Linked DNA regions of Methylocaldum szegediense. The protein of the gene in region 2 interacts with the protein of the main gene of each other region in a pairwise test. Links are inferred from orthologs where the notes say so. Each region holds a gene or a part of one and is shown on either strand. Other genes may lie near its edges. The genes, in order: gyrB and gyrA.

What was found.
Region 1: the proteins of gyrA (region 2) and gyrB interact in binary tests that used the Escherichia coli proteins (3 or more experiments, as listed by UniProt). The link is inferred for Methylocaldum szegediense from one-to-one orthologs.

The regions. Positions count from the first base shown.
Region 1 is NZ_OX458333.1:2,998,487-3,005,488, forward strand. What follows is about bases 3,892-7,002. They hold gyrB (DNA topoisomerase (ATP-hydrolyzing) subunit B), read right to left. Parts: upstream 6,604-7,002; coding sequence 4,180-6,603; downstream 3,892-4,179. Other genes in these bases: recF (DNA replication/repair protein RecF), read right to left, coding at 6,611-7,002. Outside these bases: QEN43_RS12920 (sensor histidine kinase), read left to right, coding at 1-2,026; thyA (thymidylate synthase), read right to left, coding at 2,124-3,020; lgt (prolipoprotein diacylglyceryl transferase), read right to left, coding at 3,078-3,887. UniProt on the Escherichia coli protein: DNA gyrase negatively supercoils closed circular double-stranded DNA in an ATP-dependent manner to maintain chromosomes in an underwound state.
Region 2 is NZ_OX458333.1:3,428,158-3,439,194, reverse strand. The notes cover bases 3,314-6,486. They hold gyrA (DNA gyrase subunit A), read right to left. Parts: upstream 6,104-6,486; coding sequence 3,524-6,103; downstream 3,314-3,523. Other genes in these bases: QEN43_RS14740 (ATP-binding protein), read right to left, coding at 6,328-6,486; serC (3-phosphoserine/phosphohydroxythreonine transaminase), read right to left, coding at 3,314-3,531. Also shown: hisC (histidinol-phosphate transaminase), read right to left, coding at 1-135; pheA (prephenate dehydratase), read right to left, coding at 165-1,271; QEN43_RS14755 (phosphoglycerate dehydrogenase), read right to left, coding at 1,281-2,444; more of serC, read right to left, coding at 2,449-3,313; more of QEN43_RS14740, read right to left, coding at 6,487-7,983; QEN43_RS14735 (methyl-accepting chemotaxis protein), read left to right, coding at 8,376-9,953; QEN43_RS14730 (YdcF family protein), read right to left, coding at 10,319-11,037. UniProt on the Escherichia coli protein: A type II topoisomerase that negatively supercoils closed circular double-stranded (ds) DNA in an ATP-dependent manner to maintain chromosomes in an underwound state.

The DNA.
Region 1 (7,002 bases), 430 kb from region 2 along the record:
TGTTTTGGCGTCCAAGGAGGAACAGGCGGCGTTCCTTTGCCGCGCACTCGGCGATATCCCAGGGGTCGAAGATGTCCATTTCTGTTTTTTCGGATCGTTCGTACCGGAGCCCATCAAGCTAGCCGGGGACGCGGTATGCGGATATTGTACGAACACCTCGCCTTCATTCGAGATAAGGCGCTGCTGCGCAGTGACGAACGGCTGCAAGGAATCTATCGCCTTGCGGGCATCCTCGGGGCTGTACGGATTCTTGATCCTTGGGATCAACAGCCGATCCGCGTTCGCGCCTTACGCGCCGTACGTCGCCAACACAGCCAATTTCCTCGCGACGTTGCTTGAAAAGCGGCAAACCAAGCAACGCTTGCAGCAAGTACTGAGTGATCTGGAAGATCAGGTCGCGGCCCGTACGGCTGATCTGGTCGAGAAAAACGCGCGCCTGGAAGCAGAAATCGCAAGGCGAGAAGCCGCCGAGGCAGCGCTGCACGAGGCATACGAACAGCTCGAACGCAGAGTCGAGGAGCGTACGGCCGCTTTGAAATCGAGCGAGGAACGACTTCAGAGTATCATTACGACCGCTGTAGATGGGATCATCACTACCAATAGCGCCGGCGTCATTGAGCTTTTCAATGGTGCGGCGGAACGCTTGTTCGGCTATAAGGCCAGCGAGGTTATTGGGCAACACGTGCGTATTTTGATGCCGACGATGGAGTGCGGATACGATGCAAATCCCATCGAAGCTTTTGTTGGTGCTGATCAGGGGGATATCGCATGTTTGCGTAGGGATGTCGCGGCGCGGCATAAGAACGGATCGGTTTTTCCGGCGGAGCTGACCGTCAGCGAAATGGAGATCGGAGGGGAGAGAAAGTTTACTGGCATCATACGCGATATCAGTGAACGGAAATGGGCAGAAACGGCTCTTAGGGAAAGTGAGGCACGGTTTCGGGCCATGGCCGAAACCGTACCAGATATTCTGTTCACCAGTGACGCCTACGGCCGCATCGAGTATGTCAGTCCTCGTTTCTACGAGCTCACCGGCTTGACCGAGAATTCCGGGGGCACGGATTGGGTTAGGGCGATACATCCCGATGACTGCGAAAACGTGCGGGTACGGTGGCGGAAATCGGTCAGAACGAAGGAACCGTTTCAAGCGAAGTTTCGTCTTCGTGCGGTGGATGGTGGTTATCAATGGTTCCAGGTTCGGGCCCGCCCTATTTACGACGAGGGGAATTGTGCAAGCAAATGGTTCGGGACCTGTTCGGATATCGACGAACTCGTCCGCATTCAGAGTGCGCTCGAGGAAGGCGACCGCCGAAAGAACGAATTCTTGGCGATGCTTTCCCATGAGTTGCGCAACCCTCTGGCGCCCATATGCAACGCCGTTCAGGTGTTAGGCCTGTTAGATCTTCCGGATCCGCGGCTGCGCTGGGTGAAAGAGATGATCGAGCGCCAGGTCAAGCATTTGGTTCATTTAGTCGACGATCTCTTGGATGTGTCGCGCTTTACCCGCGGAAAGATCACGCTCAAGCAGGAAGCGATAGAACTGTCGGAAGTCATCGAGCGCGCGGTAGAAGCGACTGAGGGCATCATCAAGGCCCAGGAGCATCAGCTTTCGATCTCCTACCCGGACGAGCCGGTATGGCTAAAGGGAGATAGCGTCAGGCTGGTTCAAATATTGACCAATCTCCTGAACAATGCAGCCAAATACACACCGCATGGCGGGCGTATCGATCTTACGGCGGTCGTAGATCACGGCAAAGTCGTAGTCTCGGTTAGCGACACTGGGATCGGTATTCCGCCGGAGCTTTTGCCTCATATTTTTGACCTTTTCACGCAGGCCGATCGCTCCTTGGACCGGTCGCAAGGGGGCCTCGGAATCGGCCTGACCCTGGTGCGAAAACTGGTCGAAATGCACGGCGGGAGTATCGAAGCTTCGAGCAAAGGCCCGGGTCTGGGGAGTGAATTCGTGGTGAGGTTGCCGCGCATGGATATCACGGAATTGAGGACCCAGCGCGGCGGGGCGAAATAGGAAACAATTGGAAGCCGGAAACAGCCGGTTAACCGACAGCCGAGCTCCGTAACAGGGCTCGACTTTTCGAGCGCGATTGAGGATCGGTCGGCTGCGGTCAGACTGCCACGTCGGCTGGTATGTGAGGATGAGGGTCGTAGCCCTCGATCTGAAAATCGTCGATCCGGTAGCTGAACAGATCGGTGGGTTTGCGCTTGATATGTAGCCGCGGGAACGCGCGCGGCTCGCGTTCGATCTGGAGCCGCGCTTGCGGGATGTGATTCAGGTAGAGGTGCACGTCGCAACCGAACCAGACGATTTCTCCGGGTGCGTAACCACATTGGTGGGCGAGAAGGTGGGTCATCAAGGCGAGATTGGCGATGTTCCAACCGAGGCCCAGATAGGCGTCGGCTGAGCGCTGCATTAACGCACCGGACAAGGTGTTCGTCGCTTGGCAGACGAAGAATTGGTAGGTCTTGTGGCAGGGTGGAAGCGCCATATCTTCCAACTGAGCGACGTTCCAACCCTCGAAAAGTAAACGGCGGGAACTGGGGTCGTTTTTTAATCCTTCGATCAGTTGCTGAAGCTGGTCGATTTCTTTGCCGTCGTAAGTCGGCCAGTGACGCCATTGATAGCCATACACGGGTCCGAGGTCGCCCCAACGGGCGGCAAACGCGGCGTCGCTCATGATCCGTCGCTCGAATTCATCTTGACTCACCTGCTCGCCGGTTGCGTCACGGTATTTTTTTAAAGGCCAGTCGGTCCATATCCTTACATTTTGCTCCAATAGCTCGCGGATGTTCCGTCCTCCCGACAACATCCATAAGAGTTCCTTGAAAGCCGTTTTCCAGAAGATCCGCTTGGTGGTGAACAGCGGAAATCCGGCGCTAAGGTCGAACCGCATGGTGTAGCCGAACAACGCGCGGGTGCCTACGCCGGTTCGATCGACTCGCTCATCCCCTTCGGTTATTAGGTTGCGAAGCAAAGTGAGATACTGCTCTTCTGGATGAGGCATGGTGTCGGGTCTCAAGTTATCGAGAGTCGTGCTTTGCGCAGTGACCGTAGAGGGTTTTCAGGAGTTGTCGGTACTCAAAATGGATGTGATCGGGCGACGATAAGCGAGCACCAAAAGGAGAATTCCGACGATGATCATAGGGAAACTCAATATCTGCCCCATGGTGAGCCAGCCGAATGCAAGATAACCGATATGTGCATCGGGCAATCGCACGAACTCGATCAGGAAGCGGAAGATACCATAGAGCAGAAGAAACAGCCCGCTTACGGCCATGGTTGGGGGCGAGCGGCGGCTGAAAAAATGGAGTGCGGCGAAAAGGACGATTCCTTCGAGAAAGGCCTCGTATAGTTGAGTCGGATGGCGTGGCTCGGGGCCGGCATCGGGAAATACCATCGCCCAAGGGACGTTGGTCGGTTTTCCCCAAAGCTCACCGTTGATGAAGTTACCGATTCGACCAGTAAAGAGGCCTATCGGCACATAGCGGGCGACGAAATCGGTAACCGCAAAAAAAGGCGTGTTCTGGCGTCGAGAGAAAATCCACATCGCGACCAGCGCGCCTAGCAATCCGCCGTGAAAAGCCATACCGCCTTCCCAAACTCGGAACAGCATCAAAGGGTCTTGGAGGAAGGCAGGCAAGCTATAGAACAGCATGTATCCGACTCGGCCGCCGACCACGAGGCCGAGCGCGGTATAAAAGACGAGGTCTTCGACCTGGGCGGGACTCCAAGGAAGCCCGGGCTCTTTTGCACGGCGCCGAGCCAGCCACCATGCACCGCCGATGCCGATGACATACATAAGCCCATACCAATGAATCTTCAAGGGACCGATGCTGATAGCCACTGGATCGATTGAAGGATAGGGCAACATTTGGGTGTCTCTCCGTGAATAGGATTCGGATGTGTTCGGGAAAAAAAGTGGTACGAATCGGAAACGCTCGGAAGCTCGGCGAAGAAGTATACCGGGAATGCGGGTCGGGGTGGGTAACCAGGCCAGCTGTTCCACGTGGAACATTTGCGTATGGCTTCAACGGTTCGAGCTTTTCCGAGCGATTGGAAAGGCCCGCTGCGAGAGGGGCCGGTTTCTAGATCGGCCGAGATGGCTAGAGCTCGGAAAGCTTTTTCCAGTCGGATAGGAACATTTTCCGACTTTGGGTTAGCGGTCAAATGTCCAGGTTGGCGACTTCCAAAGCGTTTTTCTCGATGAAATCCCGTCTGGGCTCAACCTGATCGCCCATCAGGGTGGAAAAGACTTCATCGGCGGCTATAGCGTCCTCGATTTTCACCTGTAACAAGCGGCGCGTGTTCGAATCCAAAGTCGTTTCCCATAACTGCTCCGGATTCATCTCGCCGAGCCCTTTATAGCGCTGGATATGCTGTCCCTTCTTCGCCTCCGTCATCATCCATCCGAAAGCCTGTTTGAAGTTCCTTACCCGTTCCTTTTTATCCTCCCATGCTAGGAAGGAGTGCTCGCCGAAAAGACCCTCGACTTTCTGGTTGAAGGAGGCCAGACGTTTATAATCGCCCCCGTTGAAGAATGCAGCGTTGATGTCGAAGGTCTTATGAACTCCGTGCAAGCGCCTACTGACATGGGCCCGAAAGCCGTCGGGCTGGTGAGTAAAATCCAAGTCGATGGCAAAGCTTGCACTGCGGTCAGTGCTGTTTAACCGATCGACCAAAGCCGCGAACCAGGCTTCGGTCGCCTTCGGATCGCTCATCGCGGTAGCATCGAGGACCGGATGTTCGAGGAGCGTGTTTAGCAAAGTCTCGTCGTAGCGATGAGCGAGACGTTGAATCAGGGACTGGATGGTCAAATATTCCCGTGCAAGTTGCTCGAGTCCCTGACCCTGGATCGGGGGCGTGGTTTCGTCGATGTGAAGACGGGTTTTTTCGAGTGCAAGCTGCAATAGATATTCATTGAGTTCGGCGTCATCCTTAACGTAATGTTCCTGCTTGCCTTTCTTGACTTTGTAAAGCGGCGGCTGGGCGATATAGATGTGGCCGCGCTCGATTAGCTCGGGCATCTGCCGATAGAAGAAGGTCAAAAGCAGCGTACGGATGTGCGAACCGTCGATATCGGCATCGGTCATGATGATGATGCGATGGTAGCGTAACTTGTTCGGATCGTATTCTTCCCGGCCAATTCCGCAGCCAAGGGCAGTGATGAGCGTGCCGACTTCTTCGGAGGACAGCATCTTGTCGAACCGGGCCCGCTCGACGTTGAGAATCTTACCTTTGAGGGGAAGTATCGCTTGAGTGCGCCGATCGCGGCCTTGTTTGGCCGACCCGCCGGCGGAATCGCCCTCTACGATGAACAGCTCTGACAAAGTCGGATCGCGTTCCTGGCAATCCGCCAGCTTGCCAGGCAACCCGGCGATGTCCAAGGCGTTCTTCCGTCGGGTCATTTCTCGCGCCTTGCGGGCCGCCTCCCGGGCACGGGCGGCATCGATCATCTTGTTTGCGATGAGACGGGCGATCGAGGGGTTTTCCAGGAGAAACTCTTGAAATTTTTCCCCCATGGCCGACTCCACGACAGGCTTTACCTCAGAGGAGACGAGCTTGTCTTTGGTCTGAGACGAAAACTTCGGGTCGGGAACCTTGACCGAGAGGACCGCGGTTAAGCCTTCACGAGCATCATCGCCCGAGGTTGGGATTTTCTGCTTTTTCAACAAGCCCTGTTCTTCGATGTATTGATTGAGCGTGCGGGTAAGCGCGGCGCGGAAACCGGCCAGATGGGTGCCTCCATCGCGTTGCGGAATATTATTAGTGAAACAGAAGATGTTCTCTTGATACGAATCGTTCCACTGCATGGCGACCTCGACCACCATGCCGTCCTTCTCCGTCTGGAAGTAAAAGACCTTGTCGAACAAGGGAGTCTTGTTCTTGTTCAGATGTTCGACAAAAGCCCGGATGCCTCCCTCGAACTCGAAGACATCAGTTTTCGCAGTACGTTCGTCCTCAAGCGTTATGCGAACACCAGAATTTAGGAACGACAGTTCGCGGAGACGCTTGGCGAGAATGTCGTAATGAAACTCGATATTGCTAAAGATAGCGGGGCTGGGTTTGAAGCGGATGGTCGTCCCGGTTCCGTCCGCGTCGCCGATCTGCGCAAGGGGTGCCAAGGGCTCGCCGTCGCGGTACTCTTGCCGATAACGTTTTCCGCCGCGTTTAATTTCGAGTATCAAATGTTCGGATAGGGCATTCACAACCGAGACGCCAACGCCGTGAAGTCCGCCGGAAACCTTATAGACGTTATCGTCGAATTTGCCCCCCGCGTGTAAAACGGTCATGATGACCTCGGCGGCGGAACGGCCCTCTTCTTCGTGAATATCGACCGGAATTCCGCGGCCGTCATCGGCGACGGTTACTGATTCGTCGCTGTGAATAATGACTCGGATCGTCTTGCAGTGCCCGGCCAGAGCCTCATCGATAGAATTATCGACAACCTCGAAGACCATGTGATGAAGGCCCGAGCCGTCGTCAGTATCACCGATATACATACCCGGGCGCTTACGGACGGCATCGAGCCCCTTCAGGACCTTGATGGCGGTGCTGTCATAATCTTTAGCGAGTTTGGTCATGCTCATTCTTGGTTTACGCTTGCGTTACTTGCCCATGTTCCACGTGGAACACTGCGGCATCATGGTCTACGGCGTCTCTAATGATTCGGTCAGCCGTCGCGGTGATGAAAAATTGAGTGGGATGCTCCCGTAACAAGCCGAGAAGTCTGTTTTTGTTGTGCTCATCCAGCTCTGAAGCAATATCATCAATCAGTACGCATGCGCTCCCACCTACGCTCTCTTCCATGAGCAACGCCTGAGCCAACAAAAGCGAATACACCAAAAGTTTCATTTGGCCGCGGGAGAGGTAAGCTCTCGCCGGACGGCCTTCCAGCGAGATCGAGAAGTCGGCTTTGTGGGGACCCGATTGCGTATATCCGAGGCGAATGTCCGATGCGACATCTTCTTGCAACGCCGCTTCCAGAG
Region 2 (11,037 bases):
GCGCGGGTTCTCGTTTGACGCCAATTTGACGATAGTGGAAAGTCCCAGTTCCCGCTCCAATTCGCTAATGGGTTTACCAGGCAGATAAGGGGTGAGCGCCCGAACTCCGGGAGCAGCTAGGTGTTCTACTTTCATGGAAGCGAGTCGAGTACCGGGATCAAGCATCAAAACGAGGCTCGAGGGTAAGAGCCCAAGATTTTCAACATGGTGACACTTTTCTCAACATCCTTTAAGGCTTCCGCCAATCGAGGATCGTCGCGGTGTCCTTCCACGTCGATGAAAAAAACATAATCCCACGTCCCCCGTCGAGACGGCCTAGACTCGATTTTAGTCATGCTGATGCCATGTCTGGCAAACGGCTCGAGAACGGCATAAAGAGCACCGGGGTTGTTCCGGGTCGAAAGAAGCAATGAGGTCTTGTCGTTTCCGGTGGCGCCGACTGGGTTTCGTCCGATAACCAGAAATCGCGTGGTATTGTCGGGTTCGTCCTCGATGTTGCGCTCTAGGATAGTGAGTCCGTACAGCTCGGCCGCCACTTCCCCTGCTATGGCTGCGGTATTCGGCATAACCGCGGCCAGTCGCGCCGCCTCGGCGTTGCTGCTCACGGGCGTCCTCCGAACGTTCGGAAGATAACGATCCAGCCATCCTCGACACTGCGCAAGTGATTGCTGATGGGAGAAGACTTCCCGTATCTCCTCCGAACTGCTCACCGTACTCATCAGGTTGTGATGAATCCGCAACCCCACTTCGCCGGCGATGAGCAAAAAGGACCGGAGAAAACTGTCCAGGGTATGCGTGATCACACCCTCGGTCGAATTTTCGACGGGCACCACGCCGTATTGGCAAGCGCCGCTTTCAACGGCTCGGAAAATCTCGTCGATGGTAGGTAAAGGCAGCGCCTGAATGGCATGACCGAAATGTTTATATGCGGCCTGCTGCGTGAACGTGCCTTGGGGTCCCAGAAAAGCAACGGCCAGCGGTTTTTCCAAAGCCAGGCATTCCGACATCAACTCGCGGAAAAAACGGGTGACTGCCTCTTGGCTCAGAGGTCCGCGATTGTTTTCGGCAATACGGCGCAACACTTCCGCCTCCCGTTCAGGACGGTGAAAACAATCGACCTCGCCAGCGGCAGTTTTGATCTCGGCGACTTGCTGAGCACAGCGAGCACGCTGATTCAATAGATCCAAGATGCGATCATCGATCGCATCGATCTCCTTACGGAGCTGAAGCAACGCAGTATCAGCAGTCGATGATTTATTCGAATTCGCCATGACAACTCGTTATATGACGCGGGCCGAGAGCACTCCCTTGATGGCACGGATGCGTTCCAGCGTTTCCGGCGGAACCTCGGAATTAAGGTCGATGAGTGTATATGCGAGCTCTCCTCTCGACTTGTTCAATAAATCGAGAATATTGAGGTTGGCATCGGCCAGCGCACTGGAAATCTGCCCCACCATATTGGGCACGTTCTCGTTGGCTATTCCTAAGCGGATGCCTTCGGTACGCGGCATGACCACGTCCGGAAAATTGACTGAATGCCGGATGTTGCCGTTTTCCAGGAAATCCCGTATCCGATCGGCCACAAAAACCGCACAGTTCTCTTCGGCTTCGGCCGTAGAGGCACCGATGTGCGGAAGGACGATCGCTCGCGGATGCTTGAGCATAACGCGCGAGGGAAAATCGGTCACATACGCCGTGAGGTGGCCCGTGTTCAAAGCGTTGCAAACACTGGCATCGTCCACGATGCCGGCACGGGAAAAATTAAGCAAAACGGCGCCTTTTTTCATGATACCGATCCGCGCGGCATTCACGAGGTGGCGCGTCTGATCGTTCAGGGGCACATGAAGCGTGAGAAGGTCGACTTTGGCGATCAAATCGTCAATGCTTGCGGCCCGCGCAACCGACGAAGACAACTGCCAAGCGCTTTCGACCGTTAGCAGAGGATCGTAACCGATCACGTGCATACCCAAAGCCACCGCCGCATTCGCTACTTTGACACCGATCGCCCCCAACCCCAAAACACCCAGAGTCTTGCCCGCCAGCTCAAAACCCGCAAATTGCTTCTTATGCTTTTCCACCTGATGATGAATGACTTCGTCGTCACCCTCCAGCTGGCGGGCAAAATCCCAAGCGGCGCAAATATTCCGGGCCGCCAGCAGCATGCCCGCGATGACCAGCTCTTTCACGGCATTGGCGTTGGCACCCGGAGCGTTGAACACTGGAACGCCGCGCTTCGAATACTCGGCGACAGGAATATTGTTGACCCCGGCCCCAGCGCGCCCCACCGCCTTGACCGATTCGGGAATCGGCACGCCGTGGAGGTTATGTGAACGCAACAGGATAGCGTCCGGATGCTGTATTTCCGACGCAACCTCGTAGCGGTCGCGGGGCAATCGCTCCAGACCGGCTATCGAAATGTTGTCGTACGTGAGAACCTTGAACATCAAGCTATCCGTATTTGCGCTCGAATTCGCGCATAAATTCGATCAGGGCATCGACGCCTTCTTCAGGCATGGCGTTATAGATACTCGCCCTGAATCCGCCCACCGACCGGTGCCCCTCGAGGTTGACTAATCCTGCCGCCCTAGCCTCCGCCAGAAACGTTTTTTCGAGGTCCGTTTTCGCCAACCGAAACGGAACGTTCATGCGGGAGCGATAAGCCGGGTCGACGGGATTCGAATAGAGCGCTGATCTATCGATGGCGGCATACAGTTTTTCCGCCTTACGTATGTTGCGCGCCTCGACGGCAGCCAATCCGCCCTGCTCTTTCAGCCACTCCAGTACCAGGCCGAGCAAATACCAGTTGTAGGTCGGCGGTGTGTTGAGCATGGAACCGCTGTCAGCCTGCTTCTTATAGTTGAAGATCGAGGGTGTGTCATCGCGAGCCTGCCCGATGAGGTCGTCACGCACGATCACCACGACGATGCCGGAAGGCCCCATGTTTTTCTGTGCCCCGGCATAAATCAGCCCGAATCGCGTGACATCCAATGGCCTCGACAGGATATTGGACGACATATCGCAAACCAGCGGCAGACCGGCCGAGTCCGGGATGTCCTGGAATTCAACCCCGCCGATGGTTTCGTTAGCGGTGTAATGGAGATAAGCGGCATCTTGATCGATTCGCCAGTCCGCGCGATCCGGAATCGTCACAAATCCACTTTCCTTGGAGCTCGCCGCAACGGTCACTGAGCAGTAACGCTCGGCCTCGGCAATGGCCTTTTCCGACCAAAGACCGGTATTGACGTAACAGGCCTTAGATCTCCCCCGTAACAGATTCATCGGAACCGCCGCGAACTGCCCGGTCGCGCCGCCTTGCAAAAACAGGACCTTATAGTTGGCCGGAATCGCCAGTAGTTCTCGCAGATCCGCTTCGGATTTTTCAGCGACGGCGACAAAATCCTTGCCCCGGTGGCTCATTTCCATGATCGACATGCCGGTGGAGTGCCAATCCGGCAATTCTTCGCGCGCGCGCAACAATACCGCCTCCGGAAGCATGGACGGTCCCGCGCTGAAATTGAAAATCCTAGCCATCGCCACCCTCCTCGTTTCCATTCGACTCCGCCAATTCCTCGTTTTCGCCCTCGAGAACCGGAATCCTGTCCACTCCGACCACTTTTTCGCCCGGATTGAGACGAATGACCATCACACCCTGGGTGTTGCGTCCGAGTTCCCGAATCTCTTCGACTCGCGTCCTTACGAGTGTGCCGGCGTCCGTGATCAACATGATTTCATCCGAGTCCTGTACCAGCACAGCGCCGACCACCGAGCCGTTACGTTCGCTGGTTTGAATGGCGATCACACCCTGACCACCGCGACGATGTACCGGGAACTCGCTTAGGGCCGTGCGTTTGCCGAAGCCGTTTTCGGTGACATTCAACACCGATCCCTCGGTGCCGATAATGAGAGCGATGATCTTTTGTCCGTCGTTCAGCGTCATACCACGAACGCCGGTCGCGCCGCGCCCCATAGGCCGGACGTCGTCCTCCTCGAAGCAAACGGCCTTGCCCGCATTGCTGAACAGCATGACCCGCTGCTTGCCGTCTGTGATGGCAGCATTCACCAAATAATCGTCCTGGCGAAGATCGATGGCGATTTTCCCAGACGGGCGCGGACGTTCGAATTCCCCTAGGGCCACTTTCTTGACGATGCCGGATGCTGTCGCCATGAACACATAATGGCTTCCATCGAACTCCCGCACCGGCAGAATGGCATTGATGCGCTCGCCCTGCTCCAACGGTAGGAGATTGACGAAAGGCTTGCCGCGCGAAGCCCGGCTGGCCGAAGGTAGCTCGTAGACTTTGAGCCAGTACACTTTGCCCACGCTCGAAAAACACAGAATGGTGTCGTGGGTGTTGGCCACTATAAGTTTTTCGATGAAATCCTCTTCCTTGGTCGTCGCAGCCGCCTTGCCGCGACCGCCTCGCCGCTGCGCACGATAGGCACTGAGAGGCTGCGATTTCACGTAGCCCTCGTGCGAGACCGTGACCACCACATCTTCCTCGGTAATCAAATCTTCGGCGGATAAATCGAGATGATCCTCGATGATTTGGGTGCGGCGCTTGTCGCCGAACTGCTCGCGGATGGCTAGGAGCTCGTCGCGGATGACTTCCATCAGCCGCTTGTCACTGGCCAGAATTTCCAGGAACTCGTCGATCTGCGCCAAGAGCTGCTTGTACTCGTCAATGATCTTGTCCTGTTCGAGACCGGTCAGGCGGTGCAGACGGAGATCCAAGATCGCCTGCGCCTGCTCGGGTGACAGGTTGTAGCCGTTTTCGGTCAAACCATAACCGACCGCAAGGTTTTCCGGACGCGACCGCATCGCGTCCTCCGCCCGCGCCAGAAGCTCCGAAACCACTCCTGGACGCCAGGTGCGCTCCAGCAGCCGCTGTTTCGCGTCCGCCGGGGTGGGCGAGGTCTTGATCAGTTCGATCACTTCGTCGATATTCGCGAGGGCGACGGCCTGTCCTTCCAGGATATGAGCCCGCTCGCGCGCCTTTCTGAGATCGTACAGCGTGCGCCGGGTGACGACTTCGCGGCGATGGTCGATGAAGGCCGCGAGCAACTCCTTGAGATTCATGCAGCGCGGGCGGCCATCCGCCAAGGCCACCATATTGATGCCGAACACGCTCTGCATGGCGGTCTGCTGATACAGATTGTTCAGCACTACTTCCGGCACTTCGCCGCGCTTGAGCTCGATCACCATGCGCATGCCCTCCTTGTCCGATTCGTCGCGCAGTCCGGAAATACCCTCCAGCTTTCCTTCCTTGACCAGCTCGGCGATTTTTTCCATGAGCCGCGCCTTGTTCACCTGGTACGGCAGCTCGGTGACGACGATGCTGGTGCGCCCACCGTCATCCTCGAAATCGCAGCGGGCTCGGATGAAAATTCGCCCCCGCCCGGTAAGATACGCTTCTCGGATGCCGCTCGCCCCGTTGATGATTCCCGCCGTGGGAAAATCCGGACCCGGAATGTGTTCCATCAGTTCGGCAATACTGGCATCCGGTTTCTCGATCAGCAGCAAGCAGGCATCGATGACTTCGTTGAGATTGTGGGGCGGGATGTTGGTCGCCATGCCTACCGCGATGCCAGCCGAACCATTGATAAGCAGATTCGGAATGCGCGTTGGCAACACGGAAGGCTCTTTCTCGGATTCGTCGTAGTTCGGAACGAAGTCGACCGTTTCTTTCTCGAGATCCGCAAGCAGTTCGTGTGCAATCCGGGCCATGCGCACTTCGGTATAACGCATGGCCGCCGGCGGATCCCCGTCCACCGACCCGAAATTGCCTTGGCCATCGATCAACATGTAGCGCAGCGAGAACGGCTGGGCCATGCGCACGATGGTGTCGTAAACTGCGGCGTCGCCGTGAGGATGGTATTTACCGATGACATCGCCCACCACGCGGGCGGATTTCTTATAAGGTTTGTTCCAGTCGTTGCTCAATTCGTGCATGGCGTAGAGCACGCGCCGATGCACCGGTTTCAGGCCGTCGCGAACATCCGGTAAGGCCCGTCCCACGATCACGCTCATGGCGTAATCGAGGTAGGACTGCTTCATCTCGTCTTCGAGATTGACCGGAATGATTTCTTTGGCGAAGGAAGTCATGAGGGATCGCTGTACCGTGAAGGAGCAGCGCCGCAATGAAAATGCAGCGCAATTACCGGGGGGCATTATAACCTTTGAGACGAGGCCGCTCCACTAAAGCAGAACTGTGGTTATCCACCGTTTCTGTGGATAAGGTTGTGGAAGAGCTTCAGCGAGCCGAGCTAAGGCGTTGCCGCCCCAGGTTTTCCTTGGAACGGCAAAAATTTGCTCAGACCACCGCCGGCTTACCTTCCCTGCCGTCTCCAGCGGTCAACGATACCTTCAATGTCCAAGTTTTCCGGACCCGATGTCCAGGCGGTGTAGAAATCCGCATCGTTGCTGTTGGGCGTAGGATCGGGTTTGTGAATCTGGGTCCGGGTGGGAAGCGGGATCGCCTCACCGAGAATCATCGCTTCACCGCGACCGAGAGAAGTCAAGATATCGACCAAATCAGTTTCGCCTTCCGGCACCAGCTTGCGCACGTAATCCTGGTCATCGGGATTGGTAATGCGCAGACAGATATATGTACCGCATTGAGACAATACTGTTTCCGACAGCTCGTGGGGCCGTTGACTAATCACGCCCAAGCCGACGCCGTACTTACGTCCTTCCTTGGCGATGCGTTCCATGCTCTTGCGAGTTCCTTCGAACTGGGTGTTGGATTCACGGGGAATGTAGGCATGAGCTTCCTCGCAGACCAGCAGAATCGGGAATTCGCGGTTGAACGGGTTCCAGTAATTGAATTCGAAGGCCAACCGGCCGATCTGCGCAGAAACCGTCGGACGAACATCGAACGGCACCGGACTCAGATCGATGACTGTGACCTGGCATTTCGGATCGCCCAGGCCAACGAAATCCCGCAACAGCCCCGGCAGGGTTTCCGAGCGGTTTCGCCTCACCGGATTGAGCAAAAAATCGTAACGCACATCATTGAGCCGGCTTAGCAGTTTGACCAAAAACTCGTCGAACTGACCAAACAGCGGGCCTTTGGTCTTGCCGAAATCGGTGCGGAATTCATTCGCTTCTTTGAAGGTCTCGTAAACCTCGCGCAAGGAAAAATAGATCGGCGAGTCGAGTGAAATCGTCTCCAAATCAAGGACTTTTGCCTCCTTTTTCTTCAACTCGAAAATCGTCTCGCGTAAAAACGCCGTCTGTATGGCGGCTCCCGGATCGTTGCGGTCAACCAACAAGTCGACTAACTCCGCGAAGGTCATAAGCCAATAAGGAATCTCCAGCGCCCGCGCGTCGAGATAACGCGTCTGTTCCGGCTTGAAAGCGGAGTGCAAAGCCCTGGTTCGATCTCTCCAACAATACTCGCCGTGCAGATCGAGCAAGATGATGTGTGCGTTCGGCATGGCATCGACCATGCGCTGAATAAGGCTTGCCACCGACCATGACTTACCGGAGCCGGACTGTCCGAGAATCGCGAAATGGCGGCTGCACAAGGCCGACGGATCCAAATGAACGGCCGTCGAGGGATGGCTGTGGAGATGACCGAATTCGAACTGGTACTGCCGGTGCTTCGCGAAAATCGAATCAATTTCCTCCTCGGCTACGATGTGAACCTCCGCGCCGGGTGTCGGAAAATGCCTTACCCCGCGATGGAATACACCATCCTCGGTGATCTGCCCGAGCGGCGTCAGCGCAACCAAGCAGCCGGCCGCAGAACGGCAGCGCCTCCCGTCGGAACGATCCGCCTCTACGTGATTGATCAAGGCCAACGATCGAAAGCCGTGCTGACGGACGGACACGTAAGAACCTACCTGCCCGACCACCTTGACCTCGTCGGCCGCTTTCAGCGTCGGGCGAAAACCGTCTTTCTCGTTCAGCAACTTGGCTACGAATCGACCATTGCGGACTTCTAACAGGTGGCCAATCAGCGTATCGGTTTGTTCAGGCATCACGGACCTCTAAGAAATAGGCAGCAACAGACCGGGACCTCCGGGCGGGCGGTTGACCTCGGCGCCGTCCCGAAAGACCACGACGATGCTGCGGACCCGGTGGACAGAAGTTTTAAGGAGAATTGGCCTAAAAATTAGTCCAGCTTGGCAAATATGCGAATCCGAGAACGCGATTTAGATTTCTCTAAAACACGCCTACAAAATCGGTTCGCACATTTAAAAACGGCTCTCTTACCTATAATTTAAGTCGTCCCCGACGCAGTCTCGGCTGCATCTCTGGATGCGAGCGCGCTCGGCAATTCCAAGAATAACTAAACGACTCCTATCTCGACGGCCGACATGGAAAACGGATTTCCGCACTCCCGTTCGAGTGGAATCCATTAGGCGATCCTATGAGAATCAATCTGCCCGTCACCGATCACGAAAGAACCTATCCTGCCGGCACACAACTCATCTCGACCACCGACCTAAAGGGCATCGTTACGTACGCAAACAAGGACTTTCAAGCGGTAGCCGGCTTCACCGCCGAGGAAATGCTCGGCAAGAGTCACAATCTGGTCCGACATCCAGACATGCCGCCGGAAGCCTTCGCTGATCTCTGGTCCACCATCAAGAACCGGAACCCCTGGATGGGCATCGTAAAAAATCGCTGCAAGAATGGAGATTACTATTGGGTCGACGCTTTCGTCATGCCGATGCTCGATAAAGACCGGGTGGTCGGTTACGAGTCGGTAAGAGTCAGGCCTTCGCCTGAGCATGTCGCCAGGGCAGAAAACCTTTACCGTTCGATGCGCGAAAAAAAGCTAAAGCGAGCGTCGCTTTCCGATCTGGGTTTCGCAGCAAAAACGTTCGTCGGATTCGTGGTCGCCCTAGCGCCTCTCCCGGTCGTCCATTTCGTCCGGGGCGAGTTCGATCCCGTGTTTGTTGCCACCACCGCCGCGAGTTTGGCAGTTGCGGCCGTCATGGCTCGGCTTTTGACCAAGCCACTCACCCAAGCGGCGGACTATTCCAAGCGGTTCATCGATAACGGCATCGCCCGAAAGGTTTATGCCGGCCGGAACGACGAAGTGGGCCAATTGCAAACCGCCATGCTTTCCCTGCAGGCTCGACTGCGAACCGTTATCGGGCGCTTCGACGACGCCGCCGGCCGACTCCAAGCCATGGCGACCCAGACCCGCCAGGCCGCAGCCCAGACCAGCAGCGATCTTGCCCAGCAGGAGTCGGAAATCGCCTTGGTGGCGACTGCCATCGACGAAATGACCGCCACCGTTCAGGCGATCGCTCGCAGCGCGGCTGAAGCCGCGTCCGCTGCCGACCGCGCGACGCAAGCAGCCGGCAAGGGCAAGCAGGCGGTCGGGCAGACCAGCATCGCGATAGACGACCTGGCTCACGAAGTCGAGAATGCGGCAAGGGTCATCGCGCAACTGGAACAGGAAAGCAAAGGCATTGACCTCGTGGTAAAAGTGATTCGCGACATTGCCGAGCAAACCAATCTGTTGGCGCTGAATGCCGCAATCGAAGCCGCCCGGGCCGGCGACAGAGGACGAGGTTTCGCGGTCGTCGCCGAAGAAGTTCGCAAGCTCGCATCCAGCACCCAGAACTCGACACGGGAAATCCAACAAATCGTAGAGCGGCTGCAGAGAGGTGCGCGAGAGGCGGCAGTCGTGATGGAGAAGGGGCGGCAACAAGCCCAGGCGAGCGTGCAGCAGGCGGAAATCTGTAACCACACACTCTCAGAGATCACGGAGACAATCGAAGAAATCAACGGTATGAACGTCCAAGTGGCGAGCGCGGTTGAAGAGCAGTCCTGCGTAACCCAGGAGATCATGCGCAATATTGAAAACATCAACCAAAAAACCAAGACCATTGCGCAAGAAGCCGAACGAACGGCCAACACCAGTGAACAGGCTCTGCAGTTGGCGGTAGATCTCGAAAACCTGATGAATCGTTTCGCCCAGGGCGACGAATGAGCGCCCCGGTTAGGCGTCCGGTCGAAGACTCTCTGCTTTCCGTGCTGGCAACGTTGACCGGGCGGCTGAAAACCCAAACCGACGAGACACCCGCTATCCGAAAGATCCGGCGCCGAGTCTTATCTACGGTAATTTCGAGACGCGCTCGGCGGGAATACGAACGCCTGTCGGCTTCGCCGGTTTTAACGTTCGCGACACCCTTCCGTGAGCCCATGGCGGTAAGAAACCCTTAGGACTGTTTCTTAAGTCAGCAGCTGCTGCTTTCGGAGCTCACCCAGATGACTAGGCGGCGCATGGATTGCAGTAGCCTGTTGAGCTAACAAGACTCTGCGCCAATTTGTGATCGCTCTCTAAATTGCCCGCCATCAGCCTCGGATCCGATACCACGCCAACCCGATCCATTCGTGAAGTGCGAAGGCGCTGTTGGTTATGGCCAGGTAGCTGGGCACAAAATCGAACAGCCTGACGCGGCCCGTCGACACATATCCCGTTCCGGCAGGAACCACATCCAAGCCTTCCCGCTCGAACTCAGGAATCGCTCGCGGCAGGTGCCAGCAATGGCTAACGAGATAAATCCGGCGTATGCCTGCTTGCCTGAGAATCGGCGAGGAGAATTGGGCGTTCTCCCTTGTATTTCTGGACCTGCTTTCGACCCAGCGGACCGGGACGCCGAACTCGTTCTCCAAGATCGAGCGCATGATGGGACCTTCCACCGGGGCGCCTACGGGGGCACCACCGGTGACCAAGATCGGTTTTCCGGTTTTGCGGTACAAGGACGCTCCGTATCGAAGCCTTTCCAGAGTACGCGCATTGATGGTTGCACCGCCGCCGTATTCCGGCGCGCTCGAGCGAATGCCGCCACCGAGAATCACAATGGCTTCCGCATCGTGGTCCGAGTTCGGCAGAGGTGGAACCTGGAGCGTAGCCAACAGACGACTAGACACATAAGGTGTCGACAGCAACCCGAGTCCAAAAAGCCCACCGGCGATCAACCCAATACCTACCCGAGGCCGTATCTTGAGCTGCCAGAAACCGAACGCTGCGATAATGAGCATGTTGAGCGGAGGCAGGAGCAACGCAGCGA